2 regions of the Cohnella algarum genome follow, and region 1 is predicted to be linked to the other one. Evidence: a T-box and tRNA genes for the amino acid it is inferred to sense, from the RefSeq annotation. Region 1 holds a T-box; the other holds one or more tRNA genes.
The links. The T-box of region 1 lies ahead of tyrS (tyrosine--tRNA ligase). A T-box ahead of a tRNA ligase gene usually reads a tRNA of that ligase, here a tRNA-Tyr.

Region 1 (7,566 bases):
CCGCTCAAGCGGGCATCGAACGCCCGCTATCCGTTGACGGCTTCCGCTCGATAACGGGCAAAGGCATCCAGGCGCTGGTAAACGGACAGATGCATTATACGGGCAGTCCCAAGCTTTTCGATGAGCTCGGCTCGGAGTTTCCCGGCTCGGCGCGCGAGCGAATCCAAACGCTGCAAAGCGAGGGAAAAACCGTGATGGCGCTGGGCACGAAGCAAGCCGTGATGGCCTTGTTCGCGGTGGCCGACGCGGTGCGGGATTCGAGCAAAGCCGTCATCGAAGAGCTTCGTTCGATGGGGATTCGAAAGACGATCATGTTGACGGGCGACAATGAAGCGACGGCGAAATCGATCGGCAATCAATTGGGCGTGGCGGAGGTTCAAGCGGAATTGCTTCCCCAGGAAAAGCTTGAAATGATCAAGAAGCTGCGGCTGAGCTACCCGAGCGTGGCCATGGTCGGCGACGGCGTAAACGATGCGCCCGCGCTTGCCGCTTCCTCGGTCGGCATCGCGATGGGCGGAGCGGGGACGGACGCAGCGCTCGAGACCGCCGACATCGCGTTGCTGGCAGACGATTTGCGAAAGCTTCCCTTCGCGATCCGTTTAAGCAAAAAAACGCTCGCGGTAATTAAACAAAACGTGGCGTTTTCGCTGGGAATCAAGCTGCTGGCGTTAGCGCTGATCGTGCCGGGCTGGCTGACGCTATGGTTGGCGATTCTCGCCGACATGGGAGCGACGCTGATCGTGACGCTCAACAGCCTGCGGCTGTTGAGGACCAAATAAGGGCCGGATATGCCCGCGGATCCGAATCATCCAATGACGGACGACGTGAAGGATCGCGTCATGCATGCGCATTTGCAGGTCGGCGATACGAGTCTCGTGTTCTCCGATACGTTCCCGGGCATGCCTTATCAGCCAGGCGGCCGGGAGAGCAGCAACCGTAACTTGCACAGATTGACATAAGACGAAGAATCCGCGGAATCCGCGGATTTTTTGTTTGCAAAATTCGCGCTCCATCGCCGAGTGTTCGCGACGGACACGAAGAAGTTCGGTCTAACCACCGAGCAATTCGGCCTCCTCTTTCATCGGCGCGACCGCGCGCATCGACCAGCTCCGAGCGGAGGATGTGAGCGAAAGTTCGGAGGACAGCAATGCGGCTGTCCGATTTTTGACGCAACAAGCGCCTTTCAAGCCGAGTTGACATCCTCCGAGGAAGAAGCGCTCGCAACCATGGACAAGGACGATAACGGCATGGTGATCGTCGTACCGCCCGTTCTGCAAACCGCCGCGCCCGAACCGAGCGGTTATGCCTTGATTTCAATGGTGCCGGCCTGTTCCGCTCCGTTCATGCCGGCATGGTAGACGATAAGCTGCTTGTTCTCGTCTTCGACGACGAGATAGGGGCAGCAATCGAACAGGATGAGGCCGCGCAGCTTGCCTTTGATGCGGATCGATTCATGGTAGCCTTTCGTCAGGTCGCCGAAATCGTTGGCCGTATAAGCGATCGCTTCGTCTCCTTTTTGCGCCGCGTAATGGTGCTTCGTTTTGCTGAAGATCAGCGATTTCGCCTTGTTGAACACGCGGCCGCTGTAATATTCCTCGATCGTGTCCTGCTCCTTGCCTTTCGCGAATTCCGGCCACAGGTCGCTGTAGACGTTGTAGGCGCCGGAATTGTCGTTGTTGACCAGAATGAACGGCACCTGCATGGGGCCGAAGGGCAGTACGAACAGGTCGAGCAGTTCGCCGTCATGGTATTTGCCGTTCGTCTGGAACAGCTGGCCATTCTTGTCATGGACGAATATTTTCTTGCCGAATTGCAGGGCGGCGAAGTCGCCCTCGGTTTCAAGCTTCGTCGGAGGGCTCTGCGAATCGGCGGCGGCCGCCCCGGATGCTTCGGCGGCTTTTGCCGTCAGCGGTACGGCCAACAGCGCTGCGGCTGCGGCTGCGGAAATCAGTTTGCGAGTACGTGTTTTCATGTGCGTGCATTCTCCCTTGCTTTTGGATGTGGAATAAAAAAACCTTTACCATCGTAAAGGCCGATAGATTTTTCGTCTGTAATCCGAATTACAAATCGCAATGTTTTCGGTAAAGATCCCATAATCGGGAAAATGGTCCTAATCACGCATGGGATAGGACATGCTCGGCAGCGCGGCCAAAGTCGGAATTTGCGCGTTGACATAACGAGGGCGGTATGCCATACTGGGCTTACGAACGTTCGTAAGTTTTATATTCGAAAAAGCGTTGATGGGTTTCCAAAGCGGCGCATCCCTTCTTCAGAGAGCCGATGATCGGTGCGAATCGGCGAACATGCGCTAGCGAATTACACCCCGGAGCTTCCTGCCGAACAGGACGGGACACGCCGTTATGTGATGAAGATGAAGGTCCGACGGATCTTCGAAAAAGGATGGTACCGCGATCGAAGTCGCTCCTTTAGAGGAGCGGCTTTTTTGATTTCGAAAGGAGAGGGAACGAATGAACCTCATCGACGATTTGCAGTTCAGAGGATTGATACATCAATGCACCGATTGGGAAGGGTTAAAAGCGAAGCTGGACAAGGGGAACGTCCGCTTGTACGCGGGATTTGACCCGACCGCGGGCAGCTTGCACATCGGACATTTGCTGCCGATCCTGACGTTGAAACGGTTTCAGCTCGCCGGCCATACGCCGTTTGCGCTTGTCGGCGGCGCAACGGGGCTGATCGGAGACCCGACGGGACGATCGGCGGAACGGCCGGTCAACAACAAGGAAACGGTCGAGCATTGGACGCAAAGCATCCGGGAACAATTGTCAACGTTTCTGGATTTCGAATCCGCAACCCATCCGGCCCGGGTATTCAATAATTACGATTGGTTCGCCTCCGTCAACGTCGTCGAGTTTTTAAGGGAGATCGGCACGCGTTTCACCGTCAACTACATGCTTGGCAAAGAAACGGTCGAGTCGCGGCTGCAGCACGGCATTTCCTTTGCCGAAATGAGTTACATGCTGCTACAGGCGTACGATTTTCAATTTCTTCTTCGGGAATACGATTGCTGCTTGCAGATCGGCGGCAGCGATCAGTGGGGAAATATTACGGCAGGCTTGGGGCTGATCGACAAGCTGGGCGGCGGCAAGCGCGCGTACGGGTTAACGATGCCGTTGATCATGAAGAGCGACGGGACGAAGTTCGGGAAGACCGCCGGCGGAGCCGTCTGGCTCGATCCCAAGCTGACGTCTCCATACGAGTTCTACCAATTTTGGATCCAAACCGACGATGCGGACGTCATCCGTTTCCTGAACTATTTCACTTTCCTGAGCCATGAGGAAATTATCGAACTGGAACGAGCGGCTGCCGCAAATCCGGAAGCGCGCGAGGCGCAGCGAATGCTTGCCTTCGAAGTGACGAAGCTCGTGCACGGAGAAGCGGAAGCGGAGAGGTGCAGGAATCTATCAGGCGTTCTGTTTCGGGAGGAGCCCGCGGCGCTGACCGCGGAAGAATGGGAAAGGGCGCTTGCGGACATCCCGTCGGCAACGTTCGGCTCCGATCCGATCGCGTTGCTGGATTTGCTGATCGCCGCCAAGGCCGTTCCTTCGAAAAGGCAAGCCAGGGAAGAAATCCGGGCCGGCGCCGTGACGATCAACGGGAAAAGGGTGACGGATCCGAATTTCATCATCGGGCCGGACGAGCGCATGCACGGACGCTTCGCGCTGATTCGGCGGGGAAAACGGAATGTATGGCTGGCGGCTTTCGATTAAGGCGAGCGCCCTTCGGCGCGGGATTTGCGTCCCGCGCCTTAGAGGCGGGCTCTCTAGCGGATTCCCCGCCAAAAAACGTCCCAAGATGCCTGCAGACGCGCATCGAACGTCGTCGTCCCCGCGTAAATCAGTTCCACCAGCATCCCCTCGAGCATGTTCATATAAGCGAACACGGCGGTGTCGACCGGGACTCCGGGCGCGATGGACGGGTCGCCAAGGATGCGCTCGCGAACCTTTCGGGCCAGATGCTCGAAGTAACGGGCCACCGCATCCTCGACCTGTTCCGCCGGCTGATCCGGAACCATGAAGCCCGAGCAGAGAATCAGCCTCAGGTTCAAATCCTCCCGATAACGGCTCTTAAACTGTTCGATGAAGCGATAGAGCCGATCCCCGTCGGAATCTCCGGCGCTTGTCCGCTCGAAATAATCGTCGGCGAACGCCGTTTCCCGTGCGACGGCTTCCGCGAATACGGTCAAAAACAGGTCGTTTTTGCTTTTGAAGTGGGAATATAGCGATTGCTTCTTGATGCCGACTTCCTGCGCGATTTTATCCAGCGAAGCGGCTTCGTATCCTTTTAACGCAAACTGCTGAAGCGCGGCCGCTTTAATCGAATGGATCGTCAATGGCATATCCTCTTTTCGTTCAAAATGAATGACGAACGTTCGTCAGTCGGATTATCCGATAACGCCAGCCGGTTGTCAAGACTGAGCGGGCCCCTGCGCCCGACATCGATCCGATCCGTGAACGCGTTTCCAATCGATGTTCTATTTTTCCCAATCATCGTTCCATAACAAGCGGGGCATTTGTTGCTAAGATAGTCCATGTGATCGTTGAAAGCGCAATCTTAGCAGCGGGGAGAGATTCAATGCGAGAGAAAGGATGGAGCAGATTTGCAGGCGGGCTTTTCTTTACGGGTCCGGCGTTGGCGGTGTTCCTGGGCATTATCGTCATTCCGATCCTGATGAGCGTGTACTACAGCTTTTTTCATTGGGACGGCGTCTCGCCGATGGCGTTTGCCGGAGGGGACAATTATTTAAGGCTGGCGCAAGATCCCGTCGTCTGGCAGGCGCTCAAAAATTCGCTGTATCTGACGTTGGGAGCGCTGCTGATCCAACTGCCGGTCGGCTTGCTGCTTGCCGTGCTGCTCAGCGTAGGACTTAAAGGTTCAAACTTCTTGAAAACGGTTTATTTCACGCCGGTCATGCTGTCCACCGCGGTGCTCGGCATTTTGTGGGGGCAAATTTACGATCCGAATTTCGGTCTGCTGAACAGCCTGCTCGTGAATCTCGGATTGGAAAGCTGGGCGCACTCCTGGCTCGGAGACGAAAAAACGGCGCTCCTTTCCGTCATCGCCGTCGTCGCCTGGCAGTTTATCGGTTTTTACATCGTCGTTTATTTCGCGGCCTTGCAAAACATTTCCGACGAAGTGCTGGAAGCGGCGAGAGTGGAGGGAGCGAGCGAGTGGAGAATCTTTTTCCGGATTCGGATTCCGCTCATCTGGCCCGCCATTACCTTCACCGTTCTGAACTGCGTCATCAACTCGTTGAAATACTTCGACCTGATTTACATCATGACGAACGGCGGACCGAACCATGCCAGCGAAGTGCTGGCCAGCTACATGATGAATAACGCGTTCCGGCTCATGGATTACGGCTACGGCAGTACGATTTCGACCTTCTTGCTGGCATTCGGCCTCTTCCTTGCCCTGATCATTACGAAGGCGCTCGGCAAAGGGAACGCCAAATTCCAATAGGAGAGGAGAATGGATGTGAGCAGTGCGCAAGCTCAACTCCGGCAAGCGGCGGGAGGCGCGGTACGGACGCGGCGGAAGCCGCGCCGCGGCAAGCTCGTCAGCCGCACGGTCATTTATCTCATTTTTTTGTTCCACCTGGTGTTGACGGGATATCCGTTCGTGTGGATGGTTCTGTCCTCCTTCAAGAGCAACAAGGAATACTTTGCGAATCCTTGGGGGCTTCCGTCGGAATGGAACTTCGAGAATTTCGCGAACGCCTGGAATGAAGGGATCAGCGGCTATTTGTTCAACAGCCTGTATATTACGGTATTCTCGGTGATCGGACTGCTGATCGTATCGACAATGATCGGCTTTTATCTGGCAGTGCGTTCGTTCAAAGGCTCCAAGCTGCTGCTCGGATCGTTTCTGCTCGGCATGATGATTCCGGTGCACAGCACGCTGATCCCGCTGTTCGCGATCGCCAACGAGACGGGAACGTACGACACGTTCTGGGCGTTGTTTTTCCCGTACATCGGATTCAATTTGCCGATCGCGGTGTTTCTCGCCTACGGCTTCTTCGCCGAGGTGCCGAAGGAGCTGGAGGAAGCGGCGCTTGTCGATGGCTGCAACCTTTATCAGTCGTTTTTCAAAATTTATTTTCCTCTGGCCAAGCCGATTCTGGCCACGGTGACGATTCTTTCGTTCTTCAATATTATGAACGATTTCATTTTCCCGCTGATTATGGTTTCGCAGGATTCCCTGAAAACGCTGCCGCTCGGACTGATGATGTTCAAAGGCAATTTCAGCGCGGATTATTCGCTGATCAGCGCCGCGCTCGTCATGACGACGACGCCGGTCATCGTGATGTATATGTTCCTTCAAAAGTATGTGCAAAAAGGGGTAGTGGCCGGTTCCGTCAAAGGCTAGCGATGCGGGAGACAAGCTGTGCATGGCTTGTTTCTCCGCCCGCTTGAATGAGAGCGCTTCAGCAGGCCGTCCGTTCGGGGTCGCCATCCCCGGTCGGCGTCCGCCGTCGCCGCGTCATTGACACCGGATCGACTATATGTTAAAGATCAACAAAAGGGAGAATGGACAACGATGAAAAAAGCAGCACTCGTTTTACTCGCACTTACGATGTGGATCGTTGCGGGCTGCGGCAGCAGCGCCGGCAATCAAAATGCGGCGGAAAGCGCGCCGGACAACGTGACGCAATTGACCATGTGGAGCATGGAAACCCGCAACCGGGAAATCATCGAGAAGTCGATTGCCGAATTCAACGGCGCTCACCCGGACATTCAGGTGAAGGCGGAGTTTTTCGAGGATGAAGCGTTGAAAACGAAGGTCAAGGTCGCGATTGCCGGCAACCAGCTTCCGGACATTCTGGCTTACTGGAGCGGCGAGACGTTCGATACGCTCGTGAGCAACAATTTGCTGGGCGATTTGACCCCGTATTTGGACCAGGATGCCGAATTCAAGGACAACGTGCTTCCGGGCGGACTCGAGACGTTTACGTACGACGGCAAAACCTACGGCATTCCCGTACTGTTCAGCGGCGTATCCCTGTGGTACAATAAAGAAATTTTCGAGCAAAATCAATTGACCCCGCCGACAACGTACGAGGAATTGCTGAACGTGGTGGATCAATTGAACGCCAAAAACATTACCCCGATCACGGTAGCCGGCAAGGAACGTTGGCCGCTGCTGCACTGGTTCGCTTATCTGGCGCAGCGCGTCGGCGGAACCGAGCCGTTCGAGAAGGCGAAAGCGGGCGAAACCGATTTCGCTACCGATTCTTTCGTGCAGGCGGGCCAAATGCTGAGGGAGCTGGCCGTGGATCACAACGCTTTTGTAAACGGATTCCTGGGCCTCGATTATGCGGCGGCGGAAGCCTTGTTCACCAATGAGCGCGCGGCGATGTACCTGCAGGGCGAATGGGCGATGGAAGCATTCCTGGGCGACGATTTTGCGGAAAAAGTCGACTTCGTGTCTTTCCCGGCGGTCGAAGGCGGAACGGGCAGCGTCAACGTCTATCACGGCGGCTTCGGCGCGGGCATGGCGATCTCCTCCGGCACTAATCAGGACGCGGCCTACGAGGCGGTCCGTTTC
Region 2 (7,566 bases), 2.8 Mb from region 1:
ATAGCTCAGCTGGGAGAGCACCTGCCTTGCACGCAGGGGGTCAGGAGTTCGATCCTCCTTGTCTCCACCATCTTTACCTTGAGACGATGGCCACGTTCGCGTTGCGAACGCGGTAGGCTGCGGAAGTTTCTTTGCTGAAGCGGCTCGAGAAGCGTCTCCACGCAAAAAACTTGCACCTTGACAACTGGATACGAAACGAAAGCAACGAACCGACACGCAGCGAACGCTGCTGGGTAGCGGTTAGTTGTAGCGCAAAAGAAGATCATCTAATGACCTTATGTGTTGTGGAGCGGAGAGTACGAAGGTACTTGAAGTGAAAATGGCAAGCTAACCGAGAGGTTAAGCTAATAAGGGCGTACGGAGGATGCCTAGGCGCCAGGAGCTGACGAAGGACGCGGCGAACAGCGAAATTTCCTCGGGGAGCCGTAAGCAGGCTTTGATCCGGGGGTGTCCGAATGGGGAAACCCGGCTGTGGTAATGCACAGTCACCCATGAGTGAATTCATAGCTCATGAGGGAGCATACCAGGGGAACTGAAACATCTAAGTACCCTGAGGAGAAGAAAACAAAACAGTGATTCCGTCAGTAGCGGCGAGCGAACGCGGATTAGCCCAAACCAGGGAGCTTGCTCCCTGGGGTTGTGGGACGTCTTACACGGAGTTACAAAAGAGCAGGTTAGGCGAAGAGGTCTGGAAAGGCCCGGCAAAGAAGGTAAAAGCCCTGTAGCCGAAAGTCTGCTCTCTCCAAGACGGATCCCGAGTACCGCGGGACACGAGAAACCCCGTGGGAATCCGGCAGGACCATCTGCCAAGGCTAAATACTCCCTGGCGACCGATAGCGAAGCAGTACCGTGAGGGAAAGGTGAAAAGCACCGCGGGAGCGGAGTGAAAAAGAACCTGAAACCGTACGCTTACAAGAAGTCAGAGCCCGATTCTTAAGGGTGATGGCGTGCCTTTTGTAGAATGAACCGGCGAGTTACGTTTACGTGCGAGGTTAAGCTGGAGAAGCGGAGCCGAAGCGAAAGCGAGTCTGAATAGGGCGATTGAGTACGTAGGCGTAGACCCGAAACCGTGTGATCTACCCCTGTGCAGGGTGAAGGTGAGGTAACACTTACTGGAGGCCCGAACTCATGAACGTTGAAAAGTTCTGGGATGACGTGGGGGTAGGGGAGAAATTCCAATCGAACTCGGAGATAGCTGGTTCTCCCCGAAATAGCTTTAGGGCTAGCCTCGAGGTTGAGCATCGTGGAGGTAGAGCACTGATTGGGTGCGGGGCCCGCCAAGGGTTACCAAGTTCAGTCAAACTCCGAATGCCACAGATGTATACTCGGGAGTCAGACGGCGAGTGCTAAGATCCGTCGTCAAGAGGGAAAGAGCCCAGATCATCAGCTAAGGTCCCCAAGTGTGTGTTAAGTGGGAAAGGATGTGGAGTTGCGAAGACAACCAGGATGTTGGCTTAGAAGCAGCCACCATTTAAAGAGTGCGTAATAGCTCACTGGTCGAGTGACTCTGCGCCGAAAATGTAACGGGGCTAAACACACCACCGAAGCTATGGCAGGTCGTCGTCTTCACTTTGTTCTGGTAGAACCGGGACATTTGGTCAGAATCAACCGTAAAGGTTGTTCAAAGATTCTGACCCAAATGCCCCAGCTAAACACACCAGGGTGAAGTGAAGACGACGAACTGGGTAGGGGAGCGTTGAATGCGGGTTGAAGTCGGACCGGAAGGACCGGTGGACTGCATTCAAGTGAGAATGCCGGTATGAGTAACGAAAAGACAGGTGAGAATCCTGTCCGCCGAAAGCCTAAGGGTTCCTGAGGAAGGTTCGTCCGCTCAGGGTAAGTCGGGACCTAAGGCGAGGCCGAAAGGCGTAGTCGAAGGACAACAGGTTGAAATTCCTGTACCACCGTAAGCCGTTACGAGCGATGGGGGGACGCAGGAGGGCAAGAACGCGAGCTGATGGATATGCTCGTCCAAGCAGCGAGGCTGATGCGTAGGCAAATCCGCGCATCGATAAGGCTGAGCTGTGATGGGGAGGGAAAATCACAGTACCGAAGGTTCCGTGCTCACGCTGCCGAGAAAAGCCTCTAGCCAGGCGAAGGTGCCCGTACCGCAAACCGACACAGGTAGGCAAGATGAGTATTCTAAGGCGCGCGGAAGAACTCTCGTTAAGGAACTCGGCAAAATGACCCCGTAACTTCGGGAGAAGGGGTGCCTCGGTAGGGTGAATAGCCCGAGGGGGCCGCAGTGAAGAGGCCCAAGCGACTGTTTAGCAAAAACACAGGTCTGTGCGAAGCCGCAAGGCGAAGTATACGGGCTGACGCCTGCCCGGTGCTGGAAGGTTAAGGGGAGCGGTTAGGAGCAATCCGAAGCTGTGAACCGAAGCCCCAGTAAACGGCGGCCGTAACTATAACGGTCCTAAGGTAGCGAAATTCCTTGTCAGGTAAATTCTGACCCGCACGAATGGCGTAACGACTTGGGCGCTGTCTCAACGAGAGATCCGGTGAAATTTTAGTACCTGTGAAGATGCAGGTTACCCGCGACGTGACGGAAAGACCCCATGGAGCTTTACTGTAGCTTGATATTGGACTTTGGTACGGTCTGTACAGGATAGGTGGGAGCCTAAGAAGTCGGTGCGCAAGCATCGATGGAGGCGCCGTTGGGATACCACCCTGATCGTATCGGAGTTCTAACCTGTCACCGTGAATCCGGTGAAGGGACCGTGTCAGGCGGACAGTTTGACTGGGGCGGTCGCCTCCCAAAATGTAACGGAGGCGCCCCAAGGTTCCCTCAGAATGGTTGGAAATCATTCGAAGAGTGCAAAGGCATAAGGGAGCTTGACTGCGAGACCTACAAGTCGAGCAGGGACGAAAGTCGGGCTTAGTGATCCGGTGGTACCGAATGGAAGGGCCATCGCTCAACGGATAAAAGCTACCCTGGGGATAACAGGCTTATCTCCCCCAAGAGTCCACATCGACGGGGAGGTTTGGCACCTCGATGTCGGCTCATCGCATCCTGGGGCTGAAGTAGGTCCCAAGGGTTGGGCTGTTCGCCCATTAAAGCGGTACGCGAGCTGGGTTCAGAACGTCGTGAGACAGTTCGGTCCCTATCTGTCGCGGGCGTAGGAAATTTGAGAGGGGCTGTCCTTAGTACGAGAGGACCGGGATGGACGCACCGCTGGTGTACCAGTTGTTCCGCCAGGAGCATGGCTGGGTAGCCAAGTGCGGGAGGGATAAGCGCTGAAAGCATCTAAGCGCGAAGCCCGCCTCAAGATGAGATTTCCCAATTCGTAAGACCCCTGGAAGAACACCAGGTTGATAGGCTCGGGGTGGAAGCGCGGCAACGTGTGGAGCTGACGAGTACTAATCGGTCGAGGGCTTATCCTAAAGCGAAGCGCCTTCGGGCATGGAGCGGACGGGAAGCAAGCCAGCAAACAACCATGCGCATTCGTTTCGTATCCGGTTATCAAGGCGCAAGCTTTGAACGATGACTGCAAACACATCTGGCTCGTCCGGACAAGCCGTCCGTTCGCAGCGAGGTATGGCGGCGTAGCTCAGCTGGCTAGAGCGTTCGGTTCATACCCGAAAGGTCGGGGGTTCGATCCCCTCCGCCGCTACCATACTTATTTTCCTTCATGGAGGCTTAGCTCAGCTGGGAGAGCATCTGCCTTACAAGCAGAGGGTCGGGGGTTCGATCCCCTCAGCCTCCACCATTCATATCGATCATGGAGCTGTGGTGTAGAGGCCTAACATGCCTGCCTGTCACGCAGGAGACCGCGGGTTCGAATCCCGTCAGCTCCGCCATTTTTCTAAAATCGCATAAAATGTACGGCTCGGTAGCTCAGTTGGTAGAGCAGAGGACTGAAAATCCTCGTGTCGGCGGTTCGATTCCGTCCCGAGCCACCATTTGTTTTTACCGGTATAAGCGAGCGCTCGGGTGCTAAAGCTATCCGGAGGTCACGTGGAGGGTTAGCGAAGTGGCCAAACGCGGCAGACTGTAAATCTGTTCCTTCGGGTTCGGTGGTTCAAATCCATCACCCTCCACCATTTACCCGAGCCATTAGCTCAGTTGGTAGAGCACCTGACTTTTAATCAGGGTGTCGAAGGTTCGAGTCCTTCATGGCTCACCAGTTCACGAACGGCAGACGTGCGAACGTCTGTTTTTTTGTGTTTTCGCCTTTTGGTATGGCGGTCGTCTTATCGGGCAAATTAAAGGTATCCTGTCCGCCGGAGGGCCTGCCATGATGTACATATACGCATTGGGCTTTTCATTTTTGTTCGTTTTTTTGCTGGTTCCTTTTGTCAGGGCCGCTGCGCTTCGCATCGGCTTCGTCGATCGGCCGGCCAGGCGCAAAATCCATAGCCGCCCCGTTCCGCTCAGCGGCGGGGTTGCCTTGTACGCGGGCGTTGTCGCGACGTCTTTCCTCTGGCTAGGGGACTCTCCGCTCGTGCGCACGCTTGCCGTCGGAGGAGGGGCGCTGGTTGCGATCGGGTTGGCCGACGACGCTTTCAAATCGCGCGGCCGGGAATTTCCCGTATGGCCGAGACTCGTGCTTTACGTTGCCGTCGCCCTGCTGCCCGGAGCTTACGGTATTTCGATATCGGGCATTTCCTCCCCTTCCTCGTCGGCGATGATCGTGTTTACCGACGGCTGGGGCCTTTTTTTTACCGCGGTATGGGTGTTTGCGCTGATCAACATGATGAATTTTATCGATGGCATGGACGGCCTCGCTTCCGGCGTTTGCGTCATATCCTCGCTAACCTTGTTCGCGGCGTCGCTGATCGGCCGCCAGGAAGTGACGGCTCTGATCGCGGTCGCGCTGGCGGGCTCGTGCCTGGCGTTTCTGGCGTACAATTTTCACCCGGCGAGAATTTTCATGGGGGATGCGGGGGCGACGTTTCTCGGCTATACGCTTGCGGTGACCGCCGTCGAGGGCACGCTCAAGGGAGCGACCTTCCTGTCGCTGCTCGTTCCGCTGCTGGCCTTGGGCGTTCCGATTCTGGACACGGCGGTCGTTTTTACGAGAAGACTGCTGGAGGGCAAAGGACTTCACCGGGCGGACAATTTGCACACTCACCACAGTCTGATGAAATGGGGGCTGACCCAGGTTCAAACCGTTTCCTTCCTTTATTTGATCGCCTCCGTTTTTGCCTTGACGTCCATCGTCATTCTGCTCATTCTCCGTTAGGATGGGTTTAAAAGCCTTTGCCCCTTCGATTATGTTACAATAATGGTAACGAATCGGGGAAAGGGGCGGACCATGGCGTTGATCAAGACGAAGCTGCAGCAGCTGCAGCATTTGTTGGGCGCTCCGGTGACGGCGGGGACGATGAAGAAGGCCGAATGGGAAAGCATCGGCGGCAAAAAGTTTCCCGAGATCGGCGACTACGTTCAACTGGAAGGCGGATGCCTGCTCGCGACGAAAATCGAAACGAAGGAAATCGGCTATATCCGGACCGAAGCCGAGCTGACCCCGCTCGAAAAAGAGCTGCTCAAATGGGCGCTTCAGCAGCAGTCGGGCAAGCCGTCCCCCGTCGCCGGCAGCGACCAGGAGCGTCAGGCGCGCCGCTTGGGCGAATGGATCGAACAGTGCATTTTGTCGGGAGAAACCCGGGTCGAAGTCCCCGATTGGCTGGAAACCCGCGGCAAGCTGTTCGACGGCATGATTCCTTTCCTTCTGCTGAACGACCAGACGGACGAGCGCGAGCCTTCCTACGCCGAACTGGAAAAAGTGCTGCGCTCGTTTATTTCCGACGAAATGATGCTGGTTCCGCTGCAGGAGAGAGAATGGCTCATCCTCGGTTCGGATCGGCTATTGGCGGAAATCGATTCGGGGGAAGGCGACGTGATCGACCGTGAAGAAACGAAAGAGGCGCTCTTTTCGCTGGCTACCGGCTTGCAGCAAATGTTCACCGAGCAGTGGGGCGGGGAATGCTACGTCGCCGTAGGCGAGCCGATGATTCCTACCGAAAGCTTGATCCAGGCCGTCGGCATGCTTCGCGATACGATTTATTTGGGACGGAAGTATCACGTCGGCACGCAAGTCCACGTCCCTTGGGCCATTCACCTGGAGCGGCTGCTGAACGAAATCCCCGACCCGGCGAAAGCCCGGTTCATGGAACAGATGATGCCGCGGCTCGATCTGTTCAACGACGCGGAAACGGTGTCGACGCTGGACGCTTTTTTCGCCATGGATTGCAACGTAAGCGAAACGGCGAAAAGACTATTCATTCACCGCAATACGCTGCTGTACCGGCTCGACAAGCTGAAGCAGGAGACGGGACTCGACGTTCGGTCCTTCAACGACGCGGTTCTTGTCCGCATTATGCTGCTATTGTACAAAGTTACGAAAAGGAAATGAATTTTTTGTACGCTTTGTGCATAGTCATTCGACACCCCTCTGCGGTAAGATAAGAACGTACCTTAAACGAGTCGTTAGGGGGAACTATAAAATGGCAGGCGTACGTTTAGAGCATGTTTATAAAAAATATCCGGGTTCCGACAAAGCTTCGGTAACCGACTTTAACCTCGACATTCAAGATAAGGAATTCCTGGTGCTGGTAGGTCCTTCCGGCTGCGGCAAATCGACTACGCTGCGGATGATCGCAGGTCTCGAAGAAATTTCCGAAGGCAAGCTGTACATCGGCGACCGCGTCGTGAACGACGTCGCTCCGAAAGACCGCGACATCGCGATGGTATTCCAATCCTACGCGCTGTATCCGCACATGAACGTATATCAAAACATGGCTTTCGGCCTCAAATTGCGGAAATTCCGCAAGGACGAAATCGACCGCCGCGTTCGCGAAGCCGCAAAAACGCTGGAAATCGAGCATTTGCTCGACCGCAAGCCGAAGGCTCTGTCCGGCGGTCAACGCCAACGGGTCGCTCTCGGCCGCGCGATTGTCCGCGAACCGCAAGTGTTCCTGATGGACGAACCGCTTTCCAACTTGGACGCCAAGCTGCGTACGCAAATGCGGGCGAGCATCTCCAAACTGATGAAGCGTCTTGAGACGACTTGCATCTACGTAACCCACGACCAAACGGAAGCCATGACGATGGGCGACCGCATCGTCGTTATGAAAGACGGCTTCATTCAGCAAGCGGCTACTCCGGAAGAGCTGTACAACCATCCGATCAACCTGTTCGTCGCAGGCTTCATCGGCGCTCCGGCAATGAACTTCGTAACGGGCCAATTGACGGAAGAAGGCGGCGCCGTTCACTTCAAAGCAACGGGCATCAACGTCGAAATTCCGGAAGGCAGAGCGAAAGTGCTCCGCGGCAAAGGCTACATCGGCCGCGAAGTGATCCTGGGCTTCCGTCCGGAAGACATTCACGAAGAGCCGGTCTTCATCGAGGCTTCGCCGAAATCGATCGTTAACGCAAACATCGAAGTATGCGAAAACCTCGGTCACGAAACGCTCCTGTACTTGGCCGGTCTGGGCAAGGACAGCGTCATCGCTCGCGTCGACGGACGGACCACGCTGCAAGAAGGCCAAAACGTCAAGCTGGCGATCGACATGAACAAGGTTCATCTTTTCGACAAGGACAGCGAGCTCAACATTCTGGAA

Region 2: it has a tRNA-Tyr gene. The T-box ahead of tyrS (tyrosine--tRNA ligase) is inferred to sense a tRNA for this amino acid. The anticodon was not compared.

Annotation. Positions count from the first base shown of each region.
Region 1 is NZ_JAFHKM010000002.1:4,798,014-4,805,579, forward strand. Features, by position in the region: gene JW799_RS21625 (heavy metal translocating P-type ATPase) at 1-779, shown strand, start outside; gene JW799_RS21630 (hypothetical protein) at 1,301-1,972, opposite strand; T-box leader at 2,229-2,429, shown strand; gene tyrS (tyrosine--tRNA ligase) at 2,469-3,728, shown strand; gene JW799_RS21640 (TetR/AcrR family transcriptional regulator) at 3,782-4,351, opposite strand; gene JW799_RS21645 (carbohydrate ABC transporter permease) at 4,594-5,481, shown strand; gene JW799_RS29765 (ABC transporter permease subunit) at 5,497-6,387, shown strand; gene JW799_RS21655 (ABC transporter substrate-binding protein) at 6,559-7,566, shown strand, end outside.
Region 2 is NZ_JAFHKM010000002.1:2,034,235-2,041,800, forward strand. Features, by position in the region: tRNA gene JW799_RS09215 (tRNA-Ala) at 1-70, shown strand, start outside; rRNA gene JW799_RS09220 (23S ribosomal RNA) at 338-3,384, shown strand; tRNA gene JW799_RS09225 (tRNA-Met) at 3,541-3,617, shown strand; tRNA gene JW799_RS09230 (tRNA-Val) at 3,635-3,710, shown strand; tRNA gene JW799_RS09235 (tRNA-Asp) at 3,725-3,801, shown strand; tRNA gene JW799_RS09240 (tRNA-Phe) at 3,828-3,903, shown strand; tRNA gene JW799_RS09245 (tRNA-Tyr) at 3,961-4,044, shown strand; tRNA gene JW799_RS09250 (tRNA-Lys) at 4,052-4,127, shown strand; gene JW799_RS09255 (MraY family glycosyltransferase) at 4,239-5,186, shown strand; gene JW799_RS09260 (PucR family transcriptional regulator) at 5,259-6,359, shown strand; gene JW799_RS09265 (ABC transporter ATP-binding protein) at 6,451-7,566, shown strand, end outside.